DNA from 3 places in the Salinarimonas sp. genome. Region 2 is predicted to be linked to each of the others. Evidence: predicted binding sites of a transcription regulator. Region 2 holds the regulator's gene; each other region holds the start of a gene.

Region 1 (5,382 bases), 460 kb from region 2:
TGATCCCGAAGGTCTCGCGCAGGATCGGCGCGAGCTTGGGGTGCGGGTACCATTCGCTCTCGGGCTCGCCCTTGCCGAGCTTGCGGGCGCAATAGACCGGGATGTTCGCCATCGGGCCCGGACGGTAGAGGGCGACCAGCGCGATCAGGTCCTCGATGCGGTCGGCGCGCATCTCGACGAGCGCCTTGCGCATGCCCGCCGATTCCACCTGGAACACGCCCACCGTCTCGCCGCGCCCGAGCATCTCGTAGGTGGTCTTGTCGTCGAGCGGCAGGCCGGAGAGATCGACCGCGACGCCGCGTTCCTTAAGGAGGTCGACGGCGTTGCGCAGCACGGTGAGCGTCTTGAGGCCGAGGAAGTCGAACTTGACGAGGCCCGCCTGCTCGACCCACTTCATGTTGTACTGCGTCACCCGCATGCCCGTCTTCGGGTCTCGGTAGAGCGGCACGAGCTCCTGGAGCGGGCGGTCGCCGATGACGACGCCGGCGGCGTGCGTCGAGGCGTGGCGGTGGAGGCCCTCCAGCTTCTGCGCGATGGCGAGGAGCCGCTCGACCACCTCCTCCTGCTCGGCCGCCTCGCGCAGGCGCGGCTCGTCCTCGATGGCCTGCTCGAGGGTGACGGGCTTCGCCGGGTTTTGCGGCACGAGCTTGCAGAGCTTGTCCACCTGCCCGAAGGGCATGGCGAGCGCCCGGCCGACGTCGCGCAAGACGCCGCGGGCGAGCAGCGTGCCGAAGGTGATGATCTGCGCCACTTGGCGTTCGCCGTAGCGGCGCTGCACGTAGTGGATCACGTCCTCGCGGCCGTCGACGCAGAAGTCGATGTCGAAATCCGGCATCGAGACGCGCTCGGGATTGAGGAAGCGCTCGAACAGCAGACCGAAGCGCAGCGGGTCGATGTCGGTGATGGTCAGAGACCAGGCCACCAGCGAGCCCGCGCCCGAGCCGCGGCCCGGGCCGACGGGGATGTCGTGGTCCTTGGCCCACTTGATGAAGTCGGCGACGATGAGGAAGTAGCCGGGGAACTTCATCCGCCGGATGATGCCGAGCTCGAAGTCGAGCCGGTCGTGGTAGTCCTGCTCCGTCGTGCCCGGCGCCGGGCCGTGCGCCGCGAGCCGCGCGGCGAGCCCCTCCTTGGCCTGGCGCTCGAGCTCGAGCCCCTCGGCCTCCTCGCCGTCGACGCCCTCCACGTCAGCGGTGAAGCGCGGCAGGATGGGCTTTCGCGTCGTCACCCGGTACGAGCAGCGCATCGCCACCTCGACGGTGTTGGCGAGCGCGTCCGGCAGGTCGGCGAAGAGCGCCTGCATCTCGGCGCGGGTCTTGAAGCGGTGCTCCGGCGAGAGCCGGCGCCGATCCGTGTTGGCGACGACCTGGCCCTCGGCCACTGCGAGGAGCGCGTCGTGGGCCTCGTAGTCGTTCTCACCTGCGAAGAAGGGCTCGTTCGTCGCGACCAGCGGCAGGCCGCGCTCGTCGGCGAGCGCGATCAGCGCGCCCTCCACCGCACGCTCCTCCTCGAGCCCGTGGCGCTGGATCTCGACGTAGAGCCGCTCGCCGTAGATCGCCTCCAGCGCCGAAAGCCGCTTGCCGGCGAGCTCGGCGCGGCCGGAGGCGAAGGCCCGGTCGAGGGGGCCGGTGAGCCCGCCGGTGAGCGCGATCACGCCCTCGGCGTGATCGGCGAGCGCCGCGAGCGAGACCTGCGGGCTCGCACCGAGCGCCCCATCGAAATAGCCGCGCGTGACGAGCCGCATGAGGTTGCGGAAGCCCTCCTCGGTCTGCGCCAGCAGCACGAGGTTGGCGATCCCGCCGGCGAGCGCGGCGGGGCCCTGGCGCTGGGCCGGGTCCGGCTCCTCGAAGCAGGTGGTGAGCTGCACGCCCGCGATCGGCTGGATGCCGGCCCCCGACAGCTTCTCGGAGAATTCCAGCGCGCCGAACAGGTTGTTCGTGTCGGTCAGCGCCAGCGCCGGCTGGCGGTCGGCGAGCGCGAGCTTGGAGAGCGCGCCGATCTGCAGAGCGCCCTCGAGCAGCGAGTAGGACGAGTGCGCGTGGAGGTGAACGAAGCCCACGTCCTTGAGAACCGCCATCGTCTCCCCCGCGTCCCGATCCGCCGACGTTCCTTATCCGTTTTAGGGAGCCGGGTGTCGAGGGGAGAGGGGCGACGGGGCTGTGGACGGCGGCGGCGTACGCCGCCTCAGCCCTCGCCGTTCGCCGGCTTCGGACCGCCCTTCGACACCCCGACCATCGCGGGCCGCAGGCAGCGCTCGCCGATGACGTAGCCGGTCTGGACGACCTGGACGACGGTGCCGTTGGGCACGTCCGGGTTCGGGATCTCGAACATGGCCTGGTGCAGGTTCGGATCGAACTTCTCGCCCTGCGGGTCGATCTTCCTCACGCCGTGGCGCTCGAGCGTGTGGAGCAGATCGCGCTCGGTGAGCTCGATGCCTTCCACCAGAGTCTTCGCCGGGCCTTCCATGCCCTCGCGGGCGTCGCCGAGGCTCTCCAGCGCGCGGCGCACGTTGTCGGCCACGGTGAGCATGTCGCGGGCGAAGTTGGTCTTGGCGTAGGTCCGCGCGTCGGCGACCTCGCGCTCGGCCCGGCGGCGCACGTTCTCGAGGTCGGCGAGGGCGCGCAGGAGCTTGTCCTTGAGCGCGTCGCGCTCGGCCTCGACCTCGGCGAGGCGCGCCTCCGGCGTGCCCTCGACGGCGTGGGCGGCGGCCGCCGCGTCGAGCGGATGGGCCGCGGCCGCGGTCGCGTCGACGCGGGCGAGCTCGTCCGTGCCGCCCTCGCCCGGGGCGGTGTCGGCGTTCTCGGCAGGATTCTCGGGACGGGAGGTGTCGTTGGTCATGAGGCTCGATTCGGCTGATCGTCGGAACGGGTGAACTCGGCCCTCATATCAGGGCGCGAGCGCGATGAATCAAGCGCGCGCGGCGGCCGGCTCCTTCGCGGCGTCCTTCGCCCGCCCGGCCCGATCGCGCGCGAGCACCTCCATCACCGCCTTGCGGATGGCGCTCTGGCGCGAGGCCTGGACGACCTTGCCGCCGGTGAGATCGGTGACGTAGAACACGTCCACCACCTTCTCGCCGAAGGTGGCGATGTGGGCGGAGGCGATGTTGAGGTTGAGCTTGCCGAGCGCCGTCGTGAGGTCGTAGAGCAGCCCCGGCCGGTCGAGCCCGGTGATCTCGAGCACCGTCTGCCGCGAGGACAAGGTGTTGTCGATGATCACCTCCGGCACGACGTCGAAGGGCTTCGTGCGCTCGCGCGGCTGGCGGCGGCCGTCGACGAGGTCGGCGATCTTCACCTCGCCCTTGAGCGCCTTCTCGATGGAGCGCGCCACGCGCTCGGCCCGGCGCAGCTCGTCCTCGTCCTGGTCGAAGGCGCGCGAGACGAAGATCGTGTCGAGCGCCAAGCCGTCGGCGGTGGTGAAGATCGCGGCGTCGACGATGTTGCCGCCCGCCGCGGCGCAGGCGCCGGTGAGGATGGCGAGCAGCCGCGGGTGGTCCGGCGAGAGGACGGTGAACTCGGTCACGCCGCGGAAGGCGTCGGTCTCGTAGGAGACGGACACCGTCTTGCCGGCGCGCTCCGCCTCGCGGATGAAGCGCGCGTGCTTGACGCGGTAGCGCAGGTCGACCTTGAGCCAGTAGGACGGATAATGGCGTGCGGCGTAGGTCTCGACCGCCTCGTCGGACCAGTCCCCCAGCTCGGCGCGCAGATCCTCCTGGGCGATGCGGATGCGCTGGGGCCGCTCGACGTCGCCGGCCGCGCCGCCCAGCACCATCTCCGTCTCGTAGTAGAGCGTGCGCAGGAGCTCGCCCTTCCAGCCGGTCCAGACCCCGGGTCCCACCGCGCCGATGTCGCAGACCGTGAGGAGGAGGAGGAGCTTCAGCCGCTCCATGGTCTGCACGACGCCCGCGAAGTCCTGGATCGTGCGCGGGTCGGAGAGATCGCGGCTCTGGGCGATGGTGGACATGAGCAGGTGGTGCTCGACCAGCCACGCCACCGTCTCGACCTCCGCCGGCGTCAGGCCGAGCCGCGGCCCGACCTTGCGGGCGATGCGGGCGCCGGCGATGGAATGGTCCTCCTGCCGGCCCTTGGCGATGTCGTGCAGGAAGAGCGCGACGTAGAGCGCGCGCCGGTGCTGGACGGAGTGGATGATGCGATGCGACAGCGGATGGTCGGCGTCGAGCCGGCCGGCCTCGAGATCGGCGAGCCGGCCGATGGAGCGGATCAGGTGCTCGTCGACCGTGTAGTGATGATACATGTTGAACTGCATCATCGCCACGATCCGCCCGAAATCCGGCACGAAGCGACCGAGCACGCCGGATTCGTTCATGCGCCGCAGCACGCTCTCGGGCGCGTTCTTCGAGGTGAGGATCTCGAGGAAGAGCTTGTTCGCCCGCGGATCCCGACGCACCTCGGTGCCGATCAGCTTCAGGCAGCGGCTGGCGAGGCGGCTCGCGTCGGGATGGATCGCGACGTCGTTGCGGTCCGCGTGCCAGTAGAGCGCGATCAGGTTGACCGGGTCCTTGGCGAAGACCTCCTCGTCCTTGACCGTGATGCGCGCGTTCTCGACGACGAAGTCCCCCGATTGCAGGCGCTTGGGCTTGGGCCGGCGGAACGAGCCGATGACGCGGTCGAGCATCGGCTTGGGCTTGGCGTGGCGCGCTTCCATGGCGGCGCAGACGATGGCGGTGAGATCGCCCACGTCCTTGGCGCGCAGGAAGTAGGCCTTCATGAAGCGCTCGACCTGGGAGAGACCGACGCGATCGGAATAGTCGATGCGCGCGGCGACCTTCGGCTGGAGGTCGAAGGTCAGCCGCTCCTCGGCGCGGCCGGTGACGAAATGCATGTGGCAGCGCACGCGCCAGAGGAATTCCTCGCAGCGCGCGAAGAGCCGCGCCTCCTCCGGGGAGAACAGCCCCGCGGCGACGAGCTCCTTGGGGTCGCGCACGCGGTAGACGTACTTGCCGATCCAGAACAGGGTGTGCAGGTCGCGCAGGCCGCCCTTGCCGTCCTTGACGTTCGGCTCGACGAGGTAGCGCGAGGCGCCGACGCGGCTCACCCGGCGGTCGCGCTCGCGCAGCTTGGCGTCGACGAACTCGGCCGCCGTACCCTCCACCACCTCGGCGTCGAAGCGCCGCTGGAGCTCGGAATAGAGCGCCTCGTCGCCGAGCAGCAGGCGCGTCTCGAGCAGGGCCGTGCGGATCGTCATGTCCGCCCGCGCCTCGCGGATGCACTCGTCCACCGAGCGCGTGGCGTGGCCGACCTTCAGCTTCAGGTCCCAGAGGATGTAGAGCATGGATTCGACCACGCTCTCGCCCCAGGCGGTCTGCTTGTAGGGCAGGAGGAACAGGAGATCGACGTCGGAGCCCGGCGCGAGCGTGCCGCGGCC
Region 2 (5,382 bases):
TGAGCGATATCCTGTCGAAGATCGAGGCCTACAAGCGCGAGGAGATCGCCGCCGCCAAGGCCGCGACCGCACCCGCCGAGATGGCGCGCCGGGCCCGCGACGCCGCACCGCCGCGGGGCTTCGCGGCGGCGCTCAGCGCGACGATCGAGGCCGGCCGCCCGGCGCTCATCGCCGAGATCAAGAAGGCGAGCCCCTCGAAGGGCCTCATCCGCGCCGATTTCGACCCGCCGGCGCTGGCGCGCGCCTACGAGGCCGGCGGCGCGGCCTGCCTCTCGGTGCTCACCGACACGCCCTCCTTCCAGGGTCGCCCGGAATTCCTCGCCGCCGCCAAGGACGCCTGCGCGCTTCCCGCCCTGCGCAAGGACTTCCTGTTCGAGCCCTATCAGGTCATGGAGGCCCGGGCCTGGGGCGCCGACGCCATCCTCGTCATCATGGCGAGCGTGTCGGACGCCGCCGCCCGCGACCTCGTCTTGGCCGCGCACGATCTCGGCATGGACGCCCTCGTCGAGGTGCACGACGCCCCCGAGCTCGAGCGCGCGCTGGAGCTGCCCGCCCGGCTCATCGGCATCAACAATCGTAACCTCCGCACCTTCGAGGTCTCGCTTTCCGTCGCCGAGAGCCTCGCCCCGCTGATCCCGTCCGACCGCATCGTCATCGGCGAGAGCGGCATCTTCACCCCGGCCGACATCGCGCGGCTGGAGGCGGCGGGCATCCGCGCCTTCCTCGTCGGCGAGAGCCTGATGCGCCAGGACGACGTGACGGCCGCGACCCGCACGTTGCTGGGAGAGGCCGCGTGAGCGAGCTCAGCCATATCGACGCCTCCGGCGCCGCCAACATGGTCGACGTCGCGGACAAGGACGTCACTTCCCGCACGGCGATCGCCGAGGGCGTGGTGATCACGAAGCCCGAGACCATCGCCGTCATCCGCGCGGGGGACGCCAAGAAGGGCGACGTGCTCGGCGTCGCCCGCCTCGCCGGCATCATGGCGGCCAAGCGCACGCACGAGCTGATCCCGCTGTGCCACCCCTTGATGATCTCCAAGGTGCGGGTCGACTGCGCGATCGACGAGGCGCTGCCGGGCGTGCGCGTCGTGGCCGAGGTGAAGGTCGCCGGGCAGACCGGCGTCGAGATGGAGGCGCTCACCGCCGTCTCCGTCGCGTGCCTCACGATCTACGACATGGTCAAGGCCGCCGACAAAGGCATGCGCATCGAGGGCGTGCGGCTCCTCGAGAAGACCGGGGGCCGCTCCGGGACCTACCGGGCCGACGGCTAGGGGAGGGGGCGCGTCGTGAGCCTGCTCCCCGTCGCCGAGGCCCGCGCCCGCATCATCGCCGCCGCCGGCGCAGCCCTTCCCGCCGAGCGCCTGCCGCTCGAGGCCTGCTTCGGCCGCACGCTGGCCGAGGACGTGGTCGCGACCCGCACGCAGCCGCCCTTCGCCGCCTCCGCCATGGACGGCTGGGCGGTGCGCGCCGCCGACGTGGCCACGGCGCCCGTCGAGCTCGCCATCGTCGGCGAGAGCGCGGCGGGCCGGCGCTTCTCCGGGCGGGTGGGGGCCGGGGAGGCCGTGCGCATCTTCACCGGCGCACCGCTGCCCGACGGCGCCGACACGATCGTCATCCAGGAGAATGCGCAGCCTCTCGAGAACGGACGCGTGCGCGTCCTGGAGAGCGCGGCCGCGGGCCGGTTCGTGCGCCCGCGCGGGCTCGACTTCGCCGAGGGCGACGTGCTGATCCCCGCCGGGCGCGCGCTCGACCCGCGCGCCCTGGCGCTCGCGGCCGCGATGAACCATCCCGCGCTGCCCGTGCGCCGTCGCCCGAAGGTCGCGCTGATCGCCACCGGCGACGAGCTCGTCATGCCCGGCGAGGAGCCGGGCCCGGACCAGATCGTCGCCTCGAACCTCGTCGCGCTGGCCGCCCTGGTGGAGGCTGCCGGCGGCGCGGCGCTGCCGCTCGGCATCGCGCGCGACACGAAGCCGGCGATCGGCGAGAAGCTCGCGGCCGCCCGCGCCGCCGGTGCGGACATCCTGGTGACGCTCGGCGGCGCCTCGGTCGGCGCGCACGACCTCGTGCAGGAGACCCTGCGCGAGGCGGGCATGGATCTCGGCTTCTGGAAGATCGCCATGCGCCCGGGCAAGCCGCTGATGCACGGCACGCTCGACGGCACGCTGTTCCTCGGGCTGCCGGGGAACCCGGTCTCGTCGATGGTCTGCGGGCTCCTGTTCCTGCGCCCGGCGATCCGCGCCCTGCTCGGCGACCCCGCGGCCGGGCGCCTGCCGAGCGAATCGGCCGTGCTGGGGAGCGCGATCGGCGAGAACGACGGCCGCGAGGATTACGTGCGCGCCGCCCTCGCCCCGCGGCCCGGCGCGCTGCCGGAGGCGACGCCCTTTCCCGTTCAGGATTCGTCGATGCTCGGCGTGCTCGCCCGGGCCGAGGCGCTCATCGTCCGGCCGGTGCGGGACCCCGCGCGGGAGGTCGGCGAGGTCGTGGAGATCGTGCGGCTCGCCGGAATGATGTGAGCGAAGGGCCGGGCGTTCATCCTGGCGCGACGACTCGCCGCTGCGGGGGTTGCGGAACGCATGGGGAACGGGTATAAGTTCCGCGTTTGTTTTCCGGGAGATCGTATCGGCGATTCGGCCGGCGGTCGCGGAAGGCTCCAAGAGGCTCCAAGACGGGGTGCCCATGCTCACGCGCAAACAGCACGAACTGCTTCGCTTCATCCACGAGCGGGTGCGGGAGACCGGCGTCCCGCCCTCTTTCGACGAGATGAAGGACGCACTCGATCTCAAGTCCAAGTCCGGCATTCACCGGCTGATCACCGCGCTCGAGGAGCGGGGCTTCATCCGCCGCCTGCCGAACCGCGCCCGCGCGCTCGAGGTGGTGCGCCTGCCCGAAGGGCTCGGCGTCTCCGCGCCGCGTGGCCGCTTCAATCCCTCCGTCGTCGAGGGCGGGCTCGCGGCGAAGCCGAAGGCCGCGCCGCCGCCGGTTCTCTCCGACGAGGAGCGCGGCGTGCAGATCCCGGTCATGGGCCGCATCGCAGCCGGCGTGCCGATCTCGGCGATCCAGTCGCAGAGCCATTCGATCACGGTCTCGCCGGACATGATCGCCTCGGGCGAGCATTTCGCGCTGGAGGTACGCGGCGATTCGATGATCGAGGCCGGCATCCTGGACGGCGACATCGTCGTCGTCCGCCGCCAGGACGTCGCCAATACGGGGGACATCATCGTCGCCCTGATCGACGACGAGGAGGCGACCCTCAAGCGCTTCCGCCGCCGCGGCTCCTCCATCGCGCTCGAGGCGGCGAACCCCGCCTACGAGACGCGGGTGCTGGGCCCCGACCGCGTGAAGATCCAGGGCAAGCTGGTGAGCCTGTTCCGGCGGTACTGAGCGACGCGTAGACGGGGCGCTGTCGCCATCTCCCCGCAGGGGAGGTGGGCCGCGGCGCAGCCGCGGACCGGAGGGGATGCGCCAGTCGATCTGCAAACGCCCGCGCAATCGCGCCGAAACACGCCTTTCTCAACGAGGCGATCTGCGCGTAGAGACCTGCGCGCGACGGCGAACGAGACGGGCGAGGACACAGATGGCATTCGAGGGAACGACGAGCGCGAACGGGATCTGGCATGCGCGGGGCGGGGAGGGCGAGGAGCTCGTCGTGCTCCTCCACGGGCTCGCCGCCAACGCGGCGGTTTTCGCCGGACTCGCGCCCCTCGCCGCGGCGAGCGGGCGGCGCTGGCTCGCGCCGGACTTCCGCGGCCACGGGCGCTCCGTCATGCACGGCCCCTACGGATACGGCGTCCACGCGGCCGACATCGCCCTTCTTCTCGACGGTGAGAACCCGGAAAAGACGATCGTTCTCGGCCATTCCTTCGGCGGGGTGATCGGCGCGCTCCTCGGCTCCGGCCTCTACGGCCCGCCGCCCGCGCGCGTCGTCGGGCTGGGCGTCAAGCTCGACTGGTCGGCCGACGAGGAGGACGGCGCACGCAGGCTCGCCGCCAAGCCGCCGAAGCTCTTCGCCGCGCGCGGCGAGGCCACGGAGCACGCCCTCAAGATCGCCGGCCTCGCCGGTCTCGTCGACCCCGGCTCCGAGACCGCCGCCCACGGCGTCCTCGAGCGCGAGGGCGGCTTCGCGGCGGCCTTCGACCCGGCCGCCTTCGGGGCGGTCGGCCCCTCGATCGATGCGCTCATGCGCGGCTGCCGCGCGCCGCTGGCGCTCGCCGCCGGCGAGCGGGATCCGATGGTCTCGCGCGAGGCGATGACGCGCACCGATCCGGGCGCGGTCGTCCTGCCCGATCTCGGCCACAACGCCCATGTCGAGGCGCCGGACGTCGTGATGCGGCTGCTCTGAGCGGCTGCGGCCCTTCGACTCGGGCCTGTGGACCGGGGGGCTCGCGGCCTTGCCGCGACCGTCCCGCCATGGAACAACCGGGAGCGAGGCGCGCCGCCTGGAGTGCGCCCGGTCCCCGCTCCCGCCAAGGCCGATGCTCGATCTCGCCGCGCGCGTTCCCGTGCCTCCCGAACCCGAGACGCCCCGCGCCGTGCTCGACGTCGCTCGCTCGCTCACCGGCCGTCCCTGGCGCGAGCGGCTCGAGTCCCGCACGGTCCTCGTGGCGCAGGCCATCGCCCAGGCCCACGGCCTGCCCGACACGCTCGCCCGCGTCCTCGCCGGGCGGGAGGTGACGCTCGAGGCCGCGCCGGGCTTCCTCGCCCCGAAGCTGCGCGACCTGATGCCGGACCCGAGCGCCCTCCTCGACATGGACGCCGCCGCGGAACGCCTCTCCCGCGCCGTCGTCCGCGGGGAGCGCGTCGCGATCTTCGGAGACTACGACGTCGACGGCGCCTGCTCGGCGGCCCTGCTCGCGGGCTTCCTCGAGCGCGTCGGCGTGACCACGCGCATCCACATCCCCGACCGCATCACCGAGGGCTACGGTCCCAACGTCGAGGCGATCCGCACCCTCGCCGCCGAGGGCGCGACCCTGCTCGTCGCGGTGGATTGCGGCACGGCGAGCCACGAGCCCTTCGCCGAGGCGGCGCGCCTCGGCCTCGACGTCGTCGTCCTCGACCATCACCAGGCCCCGGAGACGCTGCCCGCCGTCGCGGCTCTGGTGAACCCGAACCGGCAGGACGACCTCTCCGGCCTCGGCCACCTGTGCGCCGCTGGCGTCGTCTTCCTCACCCTCGTCGCCCTCGCCCGCGTGCTGCGCGCCGCGCCCGGCGTCGCGCAGCCCCTGCCGAACCTGCTCGACGATCTCGACCTCGTGGCGCTCGCCACCATCGCCGACGTCGTCCCGCTCACGGGCCTCAACCGCGCCTTCGTGCGCCAGGGCCTCGTCGTCATGCGCGGGCGCGGGCGCCCGGGACTGGCGGCCCTGTTCGACGCCGCCGGGCT
Region 3 (5,382 bases), 560 kb from region 2:
ACCAGATCCCCTTCCTCGCCGCCATGCCCGATCGCGGGCGGCGCCCGGAGGGGACGACGCACCACTTCTTCGGGGACGGCCCCTACGCCGCCGTCACCGGCTGGCCGAACATGCGCCAGACGCTCACCGGCGGCGGCTGGCTCGGGCTGCCGCCCACGGGCGCCGAGATCACCCTGCGCAGCCTCGATTTCTGGCGCATGGAGGACGGGCTGATCCGCGAGAACTGGGTCCTCGTCGACCTCCTCCACCTGCACGACCAGATCGGCGTCGACGTGCTCGCGCGCCTGCGGGAGCTCAACAAGGCGCGGCTCGGCTTCGACCCGCAGACCGGGCGCGCCCTTCCTTGAAATCGGGCGCGGGGCGTGGCCATCTGCAGGCCGCGCGCCCCGCCGGAGACCGACCATGCCCATCGACGACAGCCTTCCCTTCGTCCCCGTGCGGATCGCGGTGCTCACCGTCTCCGACACCCGGGAACTCGCGCAGGACCGCTCCGGCGATACGCTCGCCGCGCGCATCGAGGCGGCGGGACACGTTCTGGCGGATCGGGCGATCGTCAAGGACGAGGTGGCCGAGGTCCGCGCGCGCGTGCAGGGCTGGATCGCCGACCCGGGCGTCGACGTGATCGTCACCACGGGCGGCACCGGCTTCACCGGCCGCGACGTCACGCCCGAGGCGATCGAGCCGCTCTTCGAGAAGCGCATGGAGGGCTTCTCGGCGGTGTTCCACCGCATCAGCTACGACAAGATCGGCACCTCCACGCTGCAGTCGCGCGCCACCGCCGGCGTCGCGGGCGCGACCTACGTGTTCGTGCTGCCGGGCTCGCCCGGCGCCTGCAAGGACGCCTGGGACGGCATCCTCCAGCCCCAGCTCGACTATCGCCATCGGCCCTGCAACTTCGTCGAGATCATGCCCCGGCTCGACGAGCACCTGAAGCGCGGGAAGCTGAGGTCCTAGCCTTCCTCCCGCGTCACGCTCGCCGGGAGGCGAACGACCTTCGGGCGGGCGCCCGGCTTCAGATGGCCGACATGGACGAGGTCGCCCGCGCGGATGCGGGGGGTGCGGGCGCGCAAGGCCTCGCGCAGGCGCGGCCCGAGCCCCTCCACGCGCCGGTGCAGGCGGGCCATGGCGGGCGGCGCCGGGGCGGGCGCGGCCGTGGCGAAACGCTCGACCGCCCGCGCCCAGCCGTCGAGGGGCACGTCGCCGGCATCGAGGCAGAACAGCCAGTCCCGCCGCGCCGCGCGGGCGCCGACGCGCCAGGGATCCTCGCCGGCCCCGGCGATCACGAGCTCCGCACCGGCGGCGTCGGCGAGCGCCTCGATCGCCGCCGCGCGGGCGGGGGCGATCACCACGGCATCCCCGATCACGCCGTCGGCGACGCCGGCGACGAGGGCGGAGATCGTGGCGGCGAGGGGACGCGGGTCGTCGCCCGCGCGGATGAGGGCCGTGATCATGGCGGCGTGTATAGCGCGGCCTCGGGCGGGCGGGTAGGCCGCGGGTCCGCGACAGGCGGCCTGCGGAGGCGACATCGGTGCGGGTATCGGCCGCGAAGCGCATCCGGATCGCGGATTCGAAAAAGGGGCTTGCAATGTTCCGCATTCGTTCATAACGTATGGAACAAGAACAAAGACGGTACGCGTCGTTCCACCGCCGGTCGTCACGTCACGACGGGATTTCCGAGGAGGTCGTCATGAGCCCTGCCGCGCTCGCCGAAACGCCACGTGCAGAGAGCCCGCGCCGGCACGTCATCGTTCCGGGGCCCCGCGAGGGCGTCCGCGAGCCCTCCGCGCGCGATCTGCAGCGCCGCGCGCTCCTGCGCGACACCGGCCGGCCGGAGGCGCTGGCGGACGTCCTGCGCCGCGGCCGCGGCGCGCCGACGAACGAGACCGGCCGCTTCGAGCGCATCGCGCGCGAGGCCTTCGTCGAGGAGATGCCGGGCGAGGAGGAGGACGAGCCGCGTCCGCTGCGCACGGAGGTGATCGAGGAGCGCCCGCGCACGATCATCGCGCGGAACGATTCGCCCGACATCGGCTTCGACCGCTCGATCAATCCCTATCGCGGCTGCGAGCACGGGTGCTTCTACTGCTTCGCCCGCCCGACCCACGCCTATCACGGCCTCTCCGCCGGGCTCGATTTCGAGACGAAGCTCTTCGCCAAGCCGAACGCGGCCGAGCTGCTCGAGCGCGAGCTCGCCGCCAAGGGCTACGTCCCCAAGGCGATCGCGCTCGGGGCCAACACCGATCCCTACCAGCCCGTCGAGCGGCGCTACCGCATCACGCGCGGCATCCTGGAGGTCCTCTCCCGGCGCGATCACCCGGTGGGGATCGTCACCAAGTCGCATCTCGTCACGCGCGACATCGACATCCTCGGCCCGATGGCCGAGCGCGGCCTCGCCAAGGTGGCGATCTCGCTCACCACGCTCGACCCCGTCCTGGCGCGGAAGATGGAGCCGCGGGCGGCCTCGCCGGCACGTCGGCTCGACGCCATCAAGCGCCTCACGGACGAGGGCGTCCCGGTCACCGTGCTCGTCGCGCCGATCGTCCCGGCGATCAACGACCACGAGATCGAGCGCATCCTGGAGGCGGCGCACGCCGCCGGGGCGCGGGAGGCGGGCTACGTCCTGCTGCGGCTTCCGCACGAGCTGAAGAATCTCGCGCGGGACTGGCTCATCGACCATTATCCCGACCGGCTCGACCGCGTCCTGTCGCTGGTGCGCGATACGCGCGGCGGCAAGGAATACGACGCGACCTGGGGCGCGCGGCAGACGGGCCAGGGCCCCTACGCCTGGATGATCGGCCGGCGTTTCGAGACCGCCGCGAAACGGCTCGGCATGAACGAGCGCCGCGCGCGCCTGCGCACGGACCTGTTCACGCCGCCGGCCCGCGAGCGCAAGCGCGCCGACGCGGACCAGCTCTCGCTCTTCGCCTGAGCCGGGGGCGGCGGGCCGGCGGGACCCGTCCCCCGGCTCCCAGGCCTCCGTCCCCGCCCCGGCCCTCCCCGCAAGCCAGGCGCAAGCCACGCCGCCTAGCCTCGCTCCCGATCGCAACACGACCGGGAGCCCCGCACGTGCTGGACGGCATCCATCTCTTCAGCCTCGCCTCGCGCAAGTCCGAGTGGCTGTCCGTGCGCCAGGCGACGATCGCCGAGAACGTGGCGAACGCCCACACGCCGGGCTTCCGCGCCCGCGACGTCGAGCCCTTCGTCGACGTGCTCGACCGCACGCATCTGCGGCTGGCCGCGACCAGCCCCGACCACCTGATTCCCGACGGCGATCCGCGCGTCTCCGAGACCCGCACGCGCGACGGCTGGGCGATCACGCATTCGGGCAACTCGGTGAGCGTCGAGGAGGAGCTGATCAAGGCCTCCTCCAACAGCCGCGAGCACACGCTCGCGACCTCCGTCGTGAAGTCCTTCCACCGCATGATCCTGCAATCGGTCCGGGGGTGAGCATGATCGACCCGCTGACGTCCGCCTCGCGCATCGCCGGCTCGGGCCTCGAGGCCCTCTCCACCCGCATGCGCATCATCGCCGAGAACCTGGCCAACGCGAACTCCACCGGCGAGACCGCCGGCGCGGATCCCTATCGGCGCAAGACCGTGACCTTCGAGAGCGCGCTCGATCGCGCCTCGGGCGCGAGCCTCGTCCAGGTCGAGGGCGTCGGCGCCGACGAGGCCGCGTTCCGTACCGAGTACGATCCCTCGCACCCGGCCGCCGACGAGAACGGCATGGTCAAGCTGCCCAACGTCAACATGTTGGTCGAGATGGCCGACATGCGCGAGGCGAACCGCGCCTACGAGGCCAACCTCTCCGTCATCAAGCAGACCCGCGGCATGGTCGCCGCCACCATCGACCTCCTCAGGAGCTCCTGATGATCGACGCCGTCTCCTCGCTCTCCTCCCTCGTCGGCCCCGGCGGCGCCGCCGCGACCCGCGCGGCCGAGCGCCTCGCCGCCGGCTCCCCCGCGGGGCCGATCGCGCCCGCCTCGTCCACCGGGCTGCCCGATTTCGGCAGCGTCCTCGCGGACGTCGCGAACCAGGGCGTCACCGCCGTCCGCGAGGCCGAGGCGGCCTCGCTCGCGGGCATGAACGGCAAGGCCTCCGTCCAGCAGGTGGTCGAGGCCGTGATGAACGCCGAGCGCACCCTCCAGACCGCCATCGCGGTCCGCGACAAGGTGGTCCAGGCGTACCAGGAAATCAGCCGGATGCAGATCTGAGGAGGATCTCAGCCATGAAAGCGCTCGCCATCGCCGCCACGGGCATGAACGCCCAGCAGCTCAACGTCGAGGTCATCGCCAACAACATCGCCAACATCAACACCACCGCCTTCAAGCGGGCGCGGGCCGAGTTCACGGATCTGCTCTACCAGACCGAGCGGCTCCAGGGCGTGCCCATGCGCGGCGGCGAGGCGGCGATCCCGGAGGGCGCCAATCTCGGGCTCGGCGTGCGCGCCGCCGCGATCCGGAACCTGCACATGCAGGGCGCCCTCTCGCAGACCGGCAACAAGCTCGACCTCGCGCTCGACGGGCGCGGCTGGTTCCAGGTGCAGGGCCCCGAGGGCGAGATCCTCTACACCCGCGCCGGCTCGTTCAACACCAACGCCGAGGGCCAGCTCGTCACCATCGAGGGCTTTCTCGTCGAGCCGGCGATCCTGGTGCCGCAGAACACGGTGGAGATCGTGGTCAACCAGTCTGGCCAGGTCTTCGCTCGCGTGCCGGACCAGCAGCAGCTGGAGGAGCTCGGCCAGCTGACCCTCGCCAACTTCGCCAACGAGACCGGCCTCGAGCCGATGGGCGGCAACCTCTATCGCGAGACCGTCGCCTCCGGCCAGCCGGTGGTGGGCGTCCCGGCCGATCCCGGCTACGCCAAGATCCACCAGGGCTATCTCGAGGCGTCCAACGTCGATCCGGTGAAGGAGATCACCCAGCTCATCTCGGCCCAGCGCGCCTACGAGATGAATTCCAAGGTGATCCAGGCCGCCGACCAGATGGCCGCCACCGTCACCAACGTCCGCTGATCCCGCCCGAGGCGCCCCTCCCGAGACGACCGGAGCCCCGATCGATGCCCCGCCTCCTCCCCGCGCTCGCCGCGGCCGCCCTCGCGCTCGTCGCGAGCCTCGCCCCGCTTCCCGCGCGCGCCGCCGGCGGCGTGACCATGCCGGTGCCGACCATCACCATCTATCCCGGCGAGACGATCAAGGAGACGGTCTTGGCCGAGCGCGAATTCCCCCGCAGCGCCGGGCGGATGCCGGTCGTGCACGACATGCGCGCCCTCGTCGGCAAGGTCGCGCGCCGCACGCTGCTCCCCGGCCAGCTCGTGCCGCAGAACGCGGTGGAGGACGCCAAGCTCGTCCTGCGCGGCGAGACGACGCAGATCGTGTTCGAGGCCG

Evidence for each region. Region 2 encodes LexA, which represses DNA repair genes until DNA is damaged. Its sites were predicted from a motif close to TGTTCNNNNTGTGTTCNG; they were not measured.
Region 1: a site for LexA is predicted at 2,105-2,122, ahead of dnaE (DNA polymerase III subunit alpha). Genes of this name have one in related genera too.
Region 3: a site for LexA is predicted at 1,617-1,634, ahead of ABL310_RS01360 (PA0069 family radical SAM protein). Genes of this name have one in related genera too.

The regions. Positions count from the first base shown of each region.
Region 1 is NZ_CP157794.1:1,306,228-1,311,609, reverse strand. Features, by position in the region: gene dnaE (DNA polymerase III subunit alpha) at 1-2,077, opposite strand, end outside; gene grpE (nucleotide exchange factor GrpE) at 2,185-2,838, opposite strand; gene ABL310_RS06065 ([protein-PII] uridylyltransferase) at 2,908-5,382, opposite strand, start outside.
Region 2 is NZ_CP157794.1:841,364-846,745, forward strand. Features, by position in the region: gene trpC (indole-3-glycerol phosphate synthase TrpC) at 1-797, shown strand, start outside; gene moaC (cyclic pyranopterin monophosphate synthase MoaC) at 794-1,273, shown strand; gene glp (gephyrin-like molybdotransferase Glp) at 1,289-2,515, shown strand; gene lexA (transcriptional repressor LexA) at 2,679-3,383, shown strand; gene ABL310_RS03905 (alpha/beta fold hydrolase) at 3,577-4,341, shown strand; gene recJ (single-stranded-DNA-specific exonuclease RecJ) at 4,475-5,382, shown strand, end outside.
Region 3 is NZ_CP157794.1:285,884-291,265, reverse strand. Features, by position in the region: gene ABL310_RS01375 (ester cyclase) at 1-347, shown strand, start outside; gene moaB (molybdenum cofactor biosynthesis protein B) at 403-954, shown strand; gene ABL310_RS01365 (hypothetical protein) at 951-1,451, opposite strand; gene ABL310_RS01360 (PA0069 family radical SAM protein) at 1,688-2,926, shown strand; gene flgB (flagellar basal body rod protein FlgB) at 3,067-3,444, shown strand; gene flgC (flagellar basal body rod protein FlgC) at 3,450-3,866, shown strand; gene ABL310_RS01345 (flagellar hook-basal body complex protein FliE) at 3,866-4,210, shown strand; gene flgG (flagellar basal-body rod protein FlgG) at 4,225-5,010, shown strand; gene flgA (flagellar basal body P-ring formation chaperone FlgA) at 5,055-5,382, shown strand, end outside.